DNA from 2 places in the Youngimonas ophiurae (nom. illeg.) genome. Region 1 is predicted to be linked to the other one. Evidence: riboswitches for the same ligand, from Rfam matches in the RefSeq annotation. Region 1 holds a riboswitch; the other holds the start of a gene.
What was found. Region 1 has a riboswitch for thiamine pyrophosphate ahead of thiD (bifunctional hydroxymethylpyrimidine kinase/phosphomethylpyrimidine kinase). Riboswitches for the same ligand answer to the same signal wherever they lie in the genome.
Positions count from the first base shown of each region.

Region 2: another riboswitch for thiamine pyrophosphate. It lies ahead of thiB (thiamine ABC transporter substrate binding subunit); the one in region 1 lies ahead of thiD (bifunctional hydroxymethylpyrimidine kinase/phosphomethylpyrimidine kinase).

Region 1 is NZ_JBNAGJ010000001.1:349,586-356,822, reverse strand. It holds gene ACP15O_RS01890 (TFIIB-type zinc finger domain-containing protein) at 1-298, shown strand, start outside; gene ACP15O_RS01885 (nitroreductase family protein) at 320-994, shown strand; gene dtd (D-aminoacyl-tRNA deacylase) at 1,034-1,480, shown strand; gene ACP15O_RS01875 (GFA family protein) at 1,818-2,183, opposite strand; gene ACP15O_RS01870 (rhomboid family intramembrane serine protease) at 2,180-2,929, opposite strand; gene ACP15O_RS01865 (tetratricopeptide repeat protein) at 3,010-3,582, shown strand; TPP riboswitch at 3,646-3,745, shown strand; gene thiD (bifunctional hydroxymethylpyrimidine kinase/phosphomethylpyrimidine kinase) at 3,805-4,602, shown strand; gene ACP15O_RS01855 (FAD-dependent oxidoreductase) at 4,599-5,579, shown strand; gene thiS (sulfur carrier protein ThiS) at 5,563-5,760, shown strand; gene ACP15O_RS01845 (thiazole synthase) at 5,762-6,535, shown strand; gene ACP15O_RS01840 (thiamine phosphate synthase) at 6,532-7,128, shown strand; gene ACP15O_RS01835 (ThiF family adenylyltransferase) at 7,125-7,237, shown strand, end outside.
Region 2 is NZ_JBNAGJ010000004.1:56,530-63,766, reverse strand. It holds gene thiQ (thiamine ABC transporter ATP-binding protein) at 1-414, opposite strand, end outside; gene ACP15O_RS10180 (thiamine/thiamine pyrophosphate ABC transporter permease ThiP) at 401-1,954, opposite strand; gene thiB (thiamine ABC transporter substrate binding subunit) at 1,930-2,907, opposite strand; TPP riboswitch at 2,942-3,052, opposite strand; gene aroC (chorismate synthase) at 3,142-4,245, shown strand; gene ACP15O_RS10165 (HD domain-containing protein) at 4,242-4,895, shown strand; gene ACP15O_RS10160 (AEC family transporter) at 4,897-5,838, shown strand; gene ACP15O_RS10155 (DMT family transporter) at 5,835-6,704, opposite strand; gene ACP15O_RS10150 (HU family DNA-binding protein) at 6,778-7,065, opposite strand; gene ACP15O_RS10145 (AMP nucleosidase) at 7,199-7,237, opposite strand, start outside.

The sequences.
Region 1 (7,237 bases):
CCGCGCCAAAATGAACCGCGTGATCGCGCGCGACGTGCGCTTTGACATCGGCGGAGACCGGCAGCGCATCCACGATATTCAGACACAGATCAGCGATGTCACCTTTAAACATGTGCTGCTGCCGGTCTGGCTGGCGGCCTATAAATATCGCGGGAAAACCTATCGTTTCGTGGTGAACGGCCAGACGGGCCGGGTGCAGGGCGAACGGCCCTGGTCGGCCTGGAAAATCGCTATTGCGGTGGTTCTGGGCCTGATCGTCGCGGGGACAGCAGGGTATTTCATCGCACAAAATCAATAACATGTCCTGGGGGAGGGGCACATGACCGACGATTTTCAAACCTTTGACCGCGTGATGCGCGCGCGTCATTCGTGCCGCGGCTTTCGCCCCGACCCGGTTCCATCCACGACCATCCAGCAGATCGTGCAAACCGCCCAACGCGTGCCCACCTGGTGCAACGCGCAGCCCTGGCAGATCATTGTCACCAGCGGCGCTCAGACCGATGCCTTCCGAAACGCGATGACACAGGCGGCTGAGACTCAGACCGCCCAGCCCGATCTGGACTGGCCGCAGCAATACACCGGCGTGTACCAAGAGCGGCGCCGGACCTGCGGATTGCAGCTTTATCAGGCCGTGGGGGTGACGCGCGGGGATCGGGTGGGCTCGGCCCGGCAAATGAGCGAAAACTACCGCCTGTTCGGCGCGCCGCATGTGGCCATCATCACCTCGGACTCCGATCTGGGCCCTTATGGCGTAATGGATTGCGGCGGGTTTGTCGCGGCCTTTGCGGCAGCCGCGCAGGCGGCGGGCGTGGCCAGCATCGCCCAGGCGGCCATCGCCGCTTTTGCCCCCACCGTGCGGGCGCATTTCGATATTCCGCAGACGCGCCTGATCCTCTGCGCGATCTCATTCGGATACGAAGATCCCGCCCATCCCGCCAACCAGTTTCGCACCGAGCGCGCCCCCCTGTCTCAGGTTCTGGATCTGCGCGAGTAACATCGGCATCCCCCGCAAACTTCAGCCCACGGAGCCCCCATGCGCGCCCTTTTACAACGTGTCACCCAAGCCTCGGTTTCGGTCGAGGGAACGACAGTCGGCCAATGCGGTGCCGGGCTGCTGATCCTGGTCTGCGCCATGCAGGGCGATACCGAATCCCAGGCCGATCATCTGGCCTCCAAAATCGCCAAGCTGCGGGTTTTCAAGGACGAAAACGGCAAAATGAACCGCTCGGTTCGCGATATTGAGGGCAGCGCGCTGGTGGTCAGCCAGTTCACGCTGGCCGCCGATACCTCACGCGGGAACCGGCCCGGATTTTCCGCCGCCGCGCCGCCCGATCAGGGCAAGGCGCTGTATGATTATTTCGCCGCGCAACTGGCCGCGCAGGGCGTGCCCGTTCAGACAGGGGTGTTCGGCGCGGACATGTCTGTGGCGCTGGTCAATGACGGGCCGGTGACCATCTGGATGGACAGCGCGCCAGAGTAGACCCCGCAAATCTGCATCGGAAAATTCAGAAAAATCCAGGCAGGGCGCTAAGTTAGGGACTGCACGCCCTGCCTGTGAAAAACCGGGCGCAGGGCCGCGCGTTCCGTTCGAAGATCCCTCTTATCCGGCAATCGGAACGCCCCCTCCTGCGTTCGTCGGCCTGGCTCTCCCTCTCTTCGTGGGAACGGGCCCCTGCGTCTGACCCCTCCGTCAAACGCCCGCCCGGCTATGATCGTCAAACGATCATAGCACCCCGAGTCGATCAAGCCCCATCAGGCGAAATCGTCAGACCAAACGGAAAAGTGACGTAACGACACTTGGGGTGCGGCACGGCAGGTCAGGTGCGATCCTTCGGATGATTCACCCCGTCCGCCCAGGGAATCTCGCCCAGATCGCGCGGGTTCACCCCTTCGATCGCGGCGGCATTCACCCCGTATTCATTCGGGTTCGAGCGCCGCTGATGATGCGTGTAAATCCCGCAGACCGAGCAAAAATAGTGTTTCGCCGTCCTGGTGCCCCATTGATACAGGGTCAGCTTATCCGCGCCGCGTATGATCTCGATCCCGTCCAGGGGTGCGGACACGGCAATCGCTCCGCGCCGGCGACAGAAGGAACAATCGCAGCGCCGCGCGGTGTTGAAACCGTCGCTTAGCTGCACGGACAATTCGACAGCGCCACAATGGCAGGTCAGTTTATGGGTCATTTACGGCGCCTTTTCACAGTCGGGATTGAGGAACGGGACAAAGGATAGCTGCTCTCGGGATTGGGGGGCTGGCCATGGGTGCGTTCCCAAAACCCCACACCGCCCTGACGCATCCAATAGGGCAAAGCCAGCACGAATCCGGCCAGAAACCCACCCGCATGAGCCCAATAGGCCACGCCTCCGCCGCTGGCATCCACGGTACTGCCCGAAAACAGTTGCAGCACGAACCACACCCCCAGCATCGCCCAGGCCGGCACCGGAAAGATGCGGAAAAACACAAAGAAAATGAACAAGATGTCGATCCGCGCCTTAGGAAACAGCAACAGATAGCCCCCCATCACCCCGGCAATCGCCCCCGAGGCCCCCACCGTCGGGATCACCGAGCCCGGATCGGCCGCCACATGCGCAAAGGCCGCCGCCAACCCCGAGGCCAGATAGAACAGCAAGAACCCGACATGGCCAAAGGCGTCCTCCATATTGTCGCCAAAGATCCATAAAAACAGCATGTTACCGGCCAGATGCATCCAGCCTCCGTGCATGAACATGGTGGTGAACAGGGTCTCATACCCCGCCCCCTGAGCGACACGGGCGGGGATCAGGCTCCAGTCAAAAAAGAACGCGTTCAGCGCACGCGGATCATCGAACAGCTCCACGTAGCTTAGAAACACCGCCACATTCACCGCAATCAGCGCATAGGTGACAAAGGGCGTGCGGTCGGACGGGTTGTGATCTCGGATCGGAAACATGGGCGCACGATCCGGCCTTTTGCCGGTAAGGTCAAGTAACCGTGACTTGACCCGCCCGCGCGATGCGTCACCATTGGGCCATGCTGAAACCTTGGATCATAGCGCTGACACTGGCCGGATCACAGGCGGTATCGCAGGGTGAATTGCAGGATGAATTTCAGGCCGCAACCTGCCCTGCGCCGCCCGATCACTCCGCCGCGCTGAATCGCCTGCTGGATCGGGTCCAGGCGGCCGGATCAGAATCCCAGGCCCGGCAGATTTCGGATCAGATGTGGGCGCTGTGGGCCAGCGCCCCCGATGAGATCGCCCAAGAGATCCTGAACGCCGGCATGGCCAAACGCGCAAGCTATGACCTGCTGGGCGCCCGGCAGGCGTTCGACCGGCTGATCGCCTACTGCCCCGACTATGCCGAGGGCTATAACCAGCGCGCCTTTGTCAATTTCATCCGCCAGGATTACAGCGCCTCTCTGACCGATCTGGAGCGCACTCTGGCCCTCTCGCCCCGGCACCTGGGCGCGATGACGGGCAAGGCTTTGGCGTTGATGGGGCTGGGCCGCATGGACGAGGGCCAGCAGGTGCTGCGCGCCGCGCTGGCACTGAACCCCTGGCTGCCCGAACGCCACCTGCTGACCCCCCGCGGCGAAGAGCTCTGAGCCCCGAAAATCCGGCCATCTGAAATTTTCCGGTGACGCGCGCGCCGTCATGCTGTATGCCCATCGCATCTGTTGGGGTGCCCCGAGGGGCTGAGATGCAATCCGCAAACCCATTGAACCTGAACCGGTTAGGACCGGCGGAGGGAACAGACTTTGGGATTTTGCACGCCCAAAGACCCGTTTCTTTCTCTCGATCCGTCCATTGATCAAAGGAAGAAACCCTTGGCCTCTATCGCATTGACCATCGCCGGATCTGACAGCGGAGGCGGCGCCGGTATTCAGGCGGATCTGAAGACTTTCTCGGCACTGGGGGTTTATGGCGCCAGCGTGATCACCGCCGTCACCGCGCAGAACACCCAGGACGTGACCGCCGTGCATCCGATCCCTCTGGATGTGGTGCGCGCGCAGATCGCGGCAGTGCTGGAGGATCTGGACGTGGCCGCGATCAAGATCGGCATGTTGGGATCGCCCCAGCTGGTGACATGCGTGGCCCAGGCCCTGGCCGATTTCGACGGCCCCATCGTGCTGGACCCGGTGATGGTGGCCAAATCCGGCGCGGTGCTGCTGCCCCCCGAGGCAATCGCCCCCCTGCGCACAGAGCTGCTGCCGCGCGCCACCGTCCTGACCCCGAATATCCCCGAGGCCGCCCTGCTGCTGGACCAGCCCGAAACCCTGACCGCCGAGGCGCTCAGGCAGCAGGGGCAAAACCTGCTGGCGCTGGGGCCCCAGGCGGTGCTGATGAAGGGCGGGCATGGGCTGGGCAATATCTGCACCGACTGGCTGATCAATGAACGCGGCGCGCTGGGGCTGGAATCTGACCGTATCCATACGCGCAACACCCATGGGACCGGCTGCACCCTGTCCTCGGGTATCGCGGCGGGGCTGGCGCGCGGGCAATCTGTGGAAACCGCCGTGCGCGCCGCGCATGGCTGGCTGCATCGGGCCATTCTGCGCGCCGATGACCTGAGCATCGGCCACGGGCACGGCCCGGTTCACCACTTTCACGAGGTCTGGACATGAGCCCCGATTTCACCGTTCTGGGCAGCGGCGTTGTGGGCCTGTGCGTCGCCTCGGAACTGTCCCGGCGCGGCCAGTCCGTCACCGTCTGCGACCCCGCGCTTGGCCCCGGTCCGCAGGGCTGTTCGTGGTGGGCCGGCGGGATGCTGGCCCCCGATTGCGAGGGCGAAAGCGCCGAGCCCCCCGTCATCCGCCATGGCCGCAAAGCCGCCGACTGGTGGCGCGCGCGCGGCGCCGAGGTCACGCAAATGGGCTCGGTCGTGGTGGCGCTTAGCCGCGATCACGCCGAGCTGACCCGCTTTGCCCAGCGCACCGAAAACCACCGCGCCCTGACAGCGGACGCGCTAACCGATCTAGAACCGCACCTGTCCGGCAGGTTCCCCCACGCGCTGCATATGACATTGGAATCACACATTAATCCACGCCAAACCCTGTCCGGTCTGCGCGATGCTCTGCAAGCAGAGGACGTGCATTTCACCGCCGACACCACCCGTCAGGGGCAGGTCATCGACTGCCGCGGGCTGGCCGCCAAAGACAGCCTGCCCGACCTGCGCGGCGTCAAGGGCGAGATGGTGATCCTGCATACGCCCGACATCGTGCTCGCCCGTCCGGTGCGGCTGCTGCACCCGCGCTATCCGCTGTATATCGTGCCGCGTGGCGACGGGGTGTTCATGCTGGGCGCCACCCAGATCGAGCGCGAGGACGGCGCGCGCGCCTCGGTCCGGTCGGTGCTGGAACTGCTCAGCGCCGCCTATGCGCTGAACCCCGCCTTCGCCGAGGCCGAAATTCTGGAAATCGGCACCGGCGCGCGCCCGGCCTTTGCCGACAACATGCCCCGCATCAGGCACCTGCCGGACGCGCTGCATGTGAACGGGCTGTTCCGCCACGGATACCTGCTGGCCCCCGCGCTGGCGCAGATGGTGGGCGCCCTGCTGCTGGACGGAACAACACCGGAGGATTGGTATGAAGATCATCGTTAACGGGCAAGACACCGATACGGACGCAACCACGCTGGAGCAGTTGCTGGATCAGCAGGGCCACAGCGGCGCCAAGCTGGCCACCGCCGTGAATGAGGTCTTCGTGCCTGCCACGCTGCGCCCGTCTCATACGCTGAAACCGGGGGATCGGGTGGAAATCCTGGCCCCCATGCAAGGAGGCTGACATGCCCACGTTCTATGACACTCGGATCGAGTCCGCGATGATGCTGGGCACCGCGCAATACCCCTCGCCCGCCATTCTGGCGCAGGCCTTTCAACGCTCGGGCGCGGGCATTGCCACCGTGTCCATCCGGCGCGAGGGCGGCGCGGAAAAGGCCGGGCAGGCCTTCTGGCAATTGATTCAGGATCTGGGCGTGGCCGTCCTGCCCAACACCGCCGGCTGCCACTCTGTCCGCGAGGCCGTGACCACCGCCCACATGGCCCGCGAGCTGTTCGACACGCCCTGGATCAAGCTTGAGGTCATCGGCAATGCGGACACACTGCAGCCGGACCCATTCGGCCTGATCGAGGCTGCACGCATCCTGTCCGAAGACGGGTTTCAGGTGTTCCCCTATTGCACCGAGGATCTGGTCCTGTGTGACCGTCTGCTGGACGCGGGCTGCAAGGTTCTGATGCCCTGGGGCGCGCCGATTGGCACCGGGCTGGGGCTGAATAACCTCTACGGTCTGCGCAGCCTGCGCGCGCATTTCCCAGACGTGCCGCTGGTGGTGGATGCGGGGCTGGGCCTGCCCAGCCAGGCCGCGCAGGCGATGGAGCTGGGCTATGATGCGGTGTTGCTGAACACCGCCGTCGCCAAAGCCGGAGACCCCGCCGCCATGGCCGAGGCCTTTGCCGGGGCGGTCGCCGCGGGCGCGCAGGCCTATCGCGCCCAGCCGATGATGCCACGCGACATGGCTGCCCCCTCTACCCCTCTGATTGGAAAGGCTTTTCTATCATGATCCCGCATCCGTTCTATCCTATCTTCGATAGCAGCGACTGGCTGGAACGGCTGCTGCCGCTGGGGGTGAAATTCGTCCAGCTGCGGATCAAGGATCAGCCGCAGGACGTGCTGCGCGCCGAAATCGCGCGCGCGCAGCAGCTGTGCCAGACCCACGGGGCCACGCTGGTGGTGAACGATCATTGGCAGCTGGCGATTGATCTGGGCTGCGACTGGATTCACCTGGGCCAAGAGGATCTGGATACCGCTGATCTGCCCGCCATCCGTGCCGCGGGGCTGAAACTGGGCCTGTCCACACATGACCGCGCCGAACTGGATCGCGCCCTAGCGATCAACCCCGATTACATCGCGCTTGGCCCCGTTTACCCAACCATTCTGAAGAAAATGAAATGGCACCAGCAGGGTCTGGAGAAACTGACCGAATGGAAGGCCCTGATCGGGGACATCCCGCTGATCGCCATCGGCGGAATGTCCGTGGAACGCGCGGCGGGGGCGATGCGGGCGGGGGCCGATTGTGTCTCGGCCGTGACCGACATCACGCTAAATCCCGCCCCCGAGGACCGCGTGCGCGCCTGGCTGAAAGAGCTGTCATGACCCGTTATGCCCGTCAGATCGCCGTGCCGGCCCTTGGCCCGGCAGGGCAGGCCCGTCTGGCCCAGGCGCATGTTCTGGTGATCGGTGCCGGAGGGCTGGCCGCGCCCGT
Region 2 (7,237 bases), on a different contig from region 1:
GACGCGGCTTTGCTGTCCTCCGGACAATTGCGCCGGTTTGCGCGCCTCAAGCCCTTGCAGGCCAACGCGCTGCAGCGCCTGATGCACTTGCGTCTTCTGCGCCGCGGTCAGGCGCAGGTCAGGCCGCAGCCCCAGCCCCACATTCTGCGCCGCCGTCAGATGCGGGAACAGGTTGTTATCCTGAAACAACACCGACAGAGGCCGCCGCCCCGGAGGCACTTTCGTCACCTCCTGCCCAGCCAGAAAAATACGCCCCGCAGAGGCCGCCTGAAACCCGGCGATCACGTTCAGCAGCGTGGATTTCCCAGCGCCTGACGGCCCGATCACAGCCACGCGGGCCCCGTCGGGCACCTCCATGTCTGCCCACAGCTGGAACCCGTCATGCTCAACGACGATCCCTTCAAGCTTCAGCATTTCCGCGTCCTCCCTGATCCATGATCCAGAACAGCGACAGGCTGGCCGCCAGCAACAAAAGCGCCGCGCCAGCCGCTGCCTCCATCTGATAGGCGCCCATCAGCCGGTACATCTGCAAGGGCAAAGTCGCCTGCGTCGGATCCGCAAACAGGGCAATCACCCCCAGATCCCCCATCGACATCGCCGCCGCCAGCCCCGCCGCAAACCCGATGGACCGGCGCACGCGCGGCAGGATCAGAAACCGGAACCGCGCCCAGCCACGCATATCCAGACTGTCAGCCAGATTGCCGAAATCGTGCTCGATGCTCTGCAAGGCCGGGCTCAGGACGCGCAGCGCAAAAGGCAGCACCATCACCGCATTCACCAGTGCCGTCACCACAAAAGCCAGCGCCGAGGGGCTGGCCCACGGGGTGATGATCAAAAACAGCCCGGTGCCCAGAACCAAAGGCGATGCCGCAAAGCCCATCATTCCCAGCACATCCGCCCAGCCAACCCGCACCGCCGCCGTTGCGATGGTCAGCGCCAGCCCCACACCCAGACTGGTCGAGGCCACCGTGACCATCAGCGAATTGCCCAATGCCCCCCAGACCGAAACCGGCATGACCGCCAGTCCGGGCACGCCCTTCACCACGATCACCCCCAACGGCACCAGCAAAAACCCCGAGGCCAGCAGCAACACCAGCCCATCCTGCACCCGCAGCCACACCCCATCGCCAGAGCTTAGCCCGATGACCCGATCCAGCCCGACAGTATCCGCCTCGTGCCGGCTGATGCGCAGGCCGACCCACACGACCGAGCCCACCAAAGCCGCCTGAATAGCGGCCAGCGTCGCGGCCCGGCCCAGGTCGAAATCAAAACGAAAGGCCTGATAGATCGCCAGCTCCAGCGTGGTGGCTTTGGGGCCTCCGCCCAGCATCAGCACCACGGCAAAACTGCTAAGACACAGGCCGAAAACCGTCAGCAGGGCACTGGGCAGAACCCGGCGCAACATCGGCCATTCCAGAAAGCGCAGCACCTGCCCCGGCCCCATGCCCAGGGTCGCCGCCAGGCGGAAACGCTCGGCCGGGATGTCCTGCCAGCCTTGCAGGATCAGACGCGTCGCCAAAGGCAGGTTGAAAAAGACATGGGCCAGCAACACCCCATGCAGCCCATAGATGGACAGCGGCGGCAGCCCCACCACCCCAAGCAGATTGGACAGCACTCCATTGCGGCCGAACACCGCCAGCAGCCCCAGAACGGCCACAATCACCGGCAGAATGAACGGCGCCCCCAGCAGCGTTATCAACACAGAGCGCCCCGGAAATGCCCGCCGCGCCAGAGCGCGCGCCACCGGAATGGCCAGCCCGACGCTGCACAACGCGGACAAAGCCGCCTGCATCACGGTGAACCGCAGCGCGGCCCAATCGCCAGGGCCGGGCATTCCACCGCCCCCTGCGAACCACAGCACCGCTCCGACTGCGCACAGCACGAAGGCCGCGACAGAAATCGCGGCCAACACTCCGGGCAGAACCCGGCTTATTTCGACAGGGCGCGCAGCCATTCCTCAAGCGCCTGATCGCGCACGGTATCGGCCATATCCGCCGGAACGATCAGGGCCTTTTCCGGCTGGATCAGGGTCTCGAATCCCTTGGGCAGGCCCGCTGCGGGCGTCACCGCCGGGTACATCCAGTTCGTCGTCGGAATGATAGATTGGAAAGCGTCCGAAACCATGAAGGCCAGGAACTGATCCGCCAGCTCTTGCTGATCCGAGGCAGCCAGTTTCGCGGCCACCTCGATCTGCATGTAGTGCCCCTCGTCAAAGCGGGCCGCAGCCTTCGAGCCATCCTCTTCGGCGATCAGGTGATAGGCCGGCGAGGTGGTGTAGGACAGGACCATATCGGCCTCGCCTTCCAGAAACAGGCCATAGGCCTCGGACCAGCCCTTGGTGACGGTGACGATATTGTCCGACAGGCCTTCCCAGATCGCGGGGGCCTCGTCGCCATAGGCGGTTTTTACCCACATCAGCAGGCCCAGACCGGGGGTCGAGCTGCGCGGATCCTGAATGACAATCTTCAGATCGCTGTCAGCCAAGGCCAGAAAATTCGCGGGCCCGTCCTGATCCGCGTTCTTGACGAAAGCGAAATAACCCCAATCGTAGGGCACGAAATGCGCGTCCTCCCAGGTGATGGGCAGATCATAGTCCACGCTGACGCCATGTGCGGCAAACAGCCCCGTCGCCGCCGCATCCGCCGTCAGCGAGGTATCCAGCCCCAGCACGATGTCGGCCTTTGTCCGCGCGCCTTCCAGTTTCAGCCGTCCCAGCAGCGCCGCGCCATCGCCCGCGCCCACGAATTGCAGATCGCAGCCGCATTCGGACTCGAACGCCTTTTCCACGGCCGGGCCGGGGCCCCAGTCCGACACAAAGCTGTCATAGGTATAAATCGTCAGAACGGGTGTTTCGGCCACAGCAGCGGTGGCGGCAAACAATCCCGAGGCAAGCGCAAGATACTTCATCGTATCCTCCTCATTGCGACGGGCGGAGCAGTCGGGAAATGATCCAAACCTTCCCTCCGCCGGTCTTAACCGGGTCAGGTTCAACGGGTTCGCATCACGCATCTCAGCCCACCGTTGCTTGCGCCGGGCACCCCGAGGTGATGTCACAGCTAGCGCCTTGCCCCCTTGCCTTCAAGGCAAAACCGCTTGTTCTGCGCGCCCGGCCCCGGTATTCCACCCCCAAAGGAGCGCCCCATGAGCATGAATTCTTTCGGTCATCTTTTCCGCGTCACCACCTGGGGCGAAAGCCACGGGCCGGCCCTGGGGGCCACTGTGGACGGGTGTCCTCCGGGGGTGGCGCTGACGGCTGACATGCTGCAACACTGGCTGGATCTGCGCAAACCGGGCACCAGTAAATACACCACCCAACGACGCGAGCCCGATCAGGTGAAAATCCTGTCCGGCATGTTCGAAGGCCAGACCACCGGCACTCCGATCCAGCTGATGATCGAAAACACCGATCAGCGATCCAAGGATTACGGCGACATCGCGGAAAAGTTCCGCCCCGGCCATGCCGACATCACCTATTGGCAGAAATACGGCATCCGCGATTATCGCGGCGGGGGTCGGTCCTCGGCCCGTGAAACCGCGGCGCGCGTGGCCGCCGGTGGCGTCGCCCGCGAGGCAATCAAGACCCTGGTGCCGGGTGTGGAAATCACCGGCTACATGACCCAGATCGGCCCGCATAAAATTGACCGTTCCCGCTTCGATTGGGATCAGATCGACCAGAACCCGTTCTGGTGTCCCGATGCCACCGCCGCAGCCGACTGGGCCGATTACATGGACGCGCTGCGCAAATCGGGCAATTCTGTCGGGGCCGTGGTGGAAATCGTCGCCAAGGGCGTCCCCGCCGGCCTGGGGGCCCCCGTCTATGGCAAAATCGACACCGATCTGGCCGCCGCGATGATGTCCATCAACGCAGTCAAGGGCGTGGAAATCGGCGAAGGCATGAACGCCGCCTGCCTGACCGGCGAGGAAAACGCCGATGAGATTTTCATGGGCAATGACGGCCAGCCTGTCTATTCGTCAAACCACGCGGGCGGCATTCTGGGCGGCATTTCCACCGGGCAGGATCTGGTCGTACGCTTCGCGGTGAAACCGACTTCCTCAATCCTGAAAACCCGCCAGACCATCACCAAATCCGGTGAGGCCGCCGAGATCATCACCAAAGGCCGCCACGACCCCTGCGTCGGCATCCGCGCCGTTCCCGTGGGCGAGGCAATGATGGCCTGCGTGATCCTGGACCATCTGCTGCTGCATCGCGGGCAGATCGGGGAAAACCGGGGCAAAATCGGGTGAGCACCCCCCTGCGCCACAAGCTCCGCCAGATCGCGGCCGAGGAAATGGCGCAGGACGCAGCCCATGATCTGGCGCATCTGGATCGGGTGTGGCTGACCTGCGTGGATATCGCCCAGACGCTGCCGGTCGACACTGTGCCCCTGATGGCAGCCGCTTACCTGCATGATCTGGTGAACCTGCCCAAGGACGCCCCGAACCGCGCGCAGGCCTCGGCCCTGTCCGCCAGGGCCGCGCAGCCGCATCTGCGCGCGCTTGGCCTGTCCAGTGCGCAGATCGCACAGGCCTGTCACGCCATCACGGCACATAGCTTTTCCGCTGGAATAGAGCCTGAATCAGACACTGCGCGCATCCTGCGTGATGCTGACCGGCTGGACGCTTTGGGGGCAATCGGCATAGCCCGCAGTTTTGCTGTCTCGGGGCAGTTGGGGCGGAGCTTCTATGACCCCCAGGATCCGTTTGCCACGACGCGCGATCCGGACGACACGCTATTCGCGCTGGATCACTGGCCGATAAAACTGCTGCGCCTGCCCGACGGAATGCTGACAGATCGCGGACGCGCAATTGCGCAGGAACGCGTCTTGCGTATGCGCGATTTTCTGGCCCATTTCGCATCAGAAATCGGCGCGCCCCCGCCCACCCACTGGAGCTGACATGCTGGATATCCTGACCATCACCTTTCCCATTTTCGCGGCCATCGGGCTGGGCTATGCGGCGGTGAAATACCGTGTTTTCGCCCAATCCGAGATGCGCACCCTGGGCAAATACGTCTTGAACGTAGCCTTGCCCGCGCTGCTGTTCAGCGCAGTGGGGCGCCGCGATCTGTCCGAGGTTCTGAACTTCAGCTACATGACTGTCTTTCTGTTTGGCGGGCTGGCCACAATTGCCCTGACCTATACGATCCTGTGGGTCCAAGGCGTGGGGCCTGCGCGGCGCGGCATCGGGGCCATGGGCGCCTCGAGTCCCAATTCGGGCTATGTGGGCTATCCGGTGATGCTGTTGCTGTTCCCGGATCAGGCGGGTGTCATCCTGGCGCTGAACTTCGTGATCGAGAACTTCTTTATCATCCCCATCTGTCTGGTCCTGCTGGAACTGTCCCGCAAAGAAGAGCACGCCTCGGTGGGCCGTATGCTGGGGAACCTGTTCCTGTCGGTGATCAAACGGCCGATGGTGCTGGGGCTGCTGGGCGGCTTTGCGCTGATGCTGTCTGGGATCGAGCTGCCCTCGGGGGCGGATCGGTTGCTGGATATGCTGGCGGCCTCGGCCTCGGCGCTGGCGCTGTTCGTGATCGGAGGCTCGCTGGTGGGCCTGCCCATGCGCGGCAATACCGGGCTGGCCGCTCAGATCATGGTGGGCAAGCTGATCCTCCACCCCGCGATGGTGTTTGCCGCCGCAATGCTGGTTCCGTTGCTGGGCCTGCCCACGCTGGGGGCTGATATGCAAACCGCCGTTATCCTGTCAGCGGCCATGCCGATGTTTGGCATCTACACGGTGCTGGCGCAGGAATACGGGCACGAGGGCGTGGCCTCGATCGCGCTGCTGGGGGCCACGTTCGGCGCGTTCTTTACCCTGTCAGCCCTGTTGGCCATTCTTTAGGCGGGGCGCTGTTTGGATAGCTGAACCGCCAGAATCCCCAACGCAATGGCCGCAACGCCAACCACGTCCAGCAGCCCCAGGCTTTCGCCCAGCAGCAGCGCCGCAATGGCCACCCCAAAGAACGGGTTCAGGAAATGGAAGGTCGAGGCCTTCACCGCCCCCACATGATTCACCAGCCAGAACCACACCCAGGTTGCCGTCAGGCCCGGCACCAGCGTGGTATAGAAAAATGCGACAACCAGCTGCCAGTTCAGCGTCACTGTCATATCCTCCAGCAGCGCGGCCGGCACCGCCAGGATCGCCGAACCCACCAGCATCTGTAGCCCGACAATCATCATCACATTCCCCCCCGAGGACGCCCCGCGCACCGAAAGCGTGGCGATGGTCAGGGCAACCGCACCGATAAAGCACAGCGACAGACCGAAACGGTCCACTTCGGCCTCAAGCCGGGCCCCCATGATGATCACCACGCCGATGACCCCCAGCAGCAGCCCCAGAACACCGATTTTCGGCAAGCGATCCTTGAAAATCACCCAGCCGGCCAGCGCCACCATCAGCGGCATGGTCGAGGCAACAATCGAGGCCAGGCTGGCCTCAATCGTTTGCATCGCGACAAAGTTCAGCCCCAGATACAGCGCATTCTGACACAGGCCGAACAGGATCGTCGCCCGCCATTGGGCGCGCGTCAGGCGAAAGCTCTGCCCCAGCGCCAGCGCAATCGCCACGCCAATCAGACCCGACAGAAGGAACCGCAAAGACAAGGACGCCATGGGCGGCGCATATTGCACGATCACCCGCGCCGAGGTGAAGGCCGAGGACCACATAAGCGCAAAGGCCATGCCCATGCCGATTGCCTTGATATCCACCCGATGACTCCTGCAAATGAAAAGGGCCGCCCCAATGGGACGACCCTTTCCGAAACTTTGATCAAATGCAAGATCAGGCGTTCACGCTGTCCTTCAGCGCTTTGGCGATGGTCATTTTGACCACCTTGTCGGCCTCTTTCTTGATCTGCTCGTTGGTGGCGGGGTTACGCACCATACGCTCGGGGCGTTCGCGGCAGTAGATCTTGCCGACGCCGGGCAGGGTCACGGCACCGCCGCCGGACACTTCGCGGGTGATGATGGTGGTCACAGCTTCCAGAGCAGCGGCAGCAGCTTTTTTCTCGGCGCCCATTTCCTCGGCCAGTGCGGCAACCAGTTGAGTCTTGGTCAACGGTTTGGTCATTTTTTTGTTCTCCTTCATTTGCCCGATTGCTTGGGCCTCATTGCGCGGTATTTAACTGTATGTCGTGGGGGAACACAATAAATTGTGGGCCTGACCCCTTAAAAACATGCAGTTTGCGGGGCCTGACCCAAGGTCAGAGAAACGCAGTTTCATCAAAACTACGCAGTTTCCG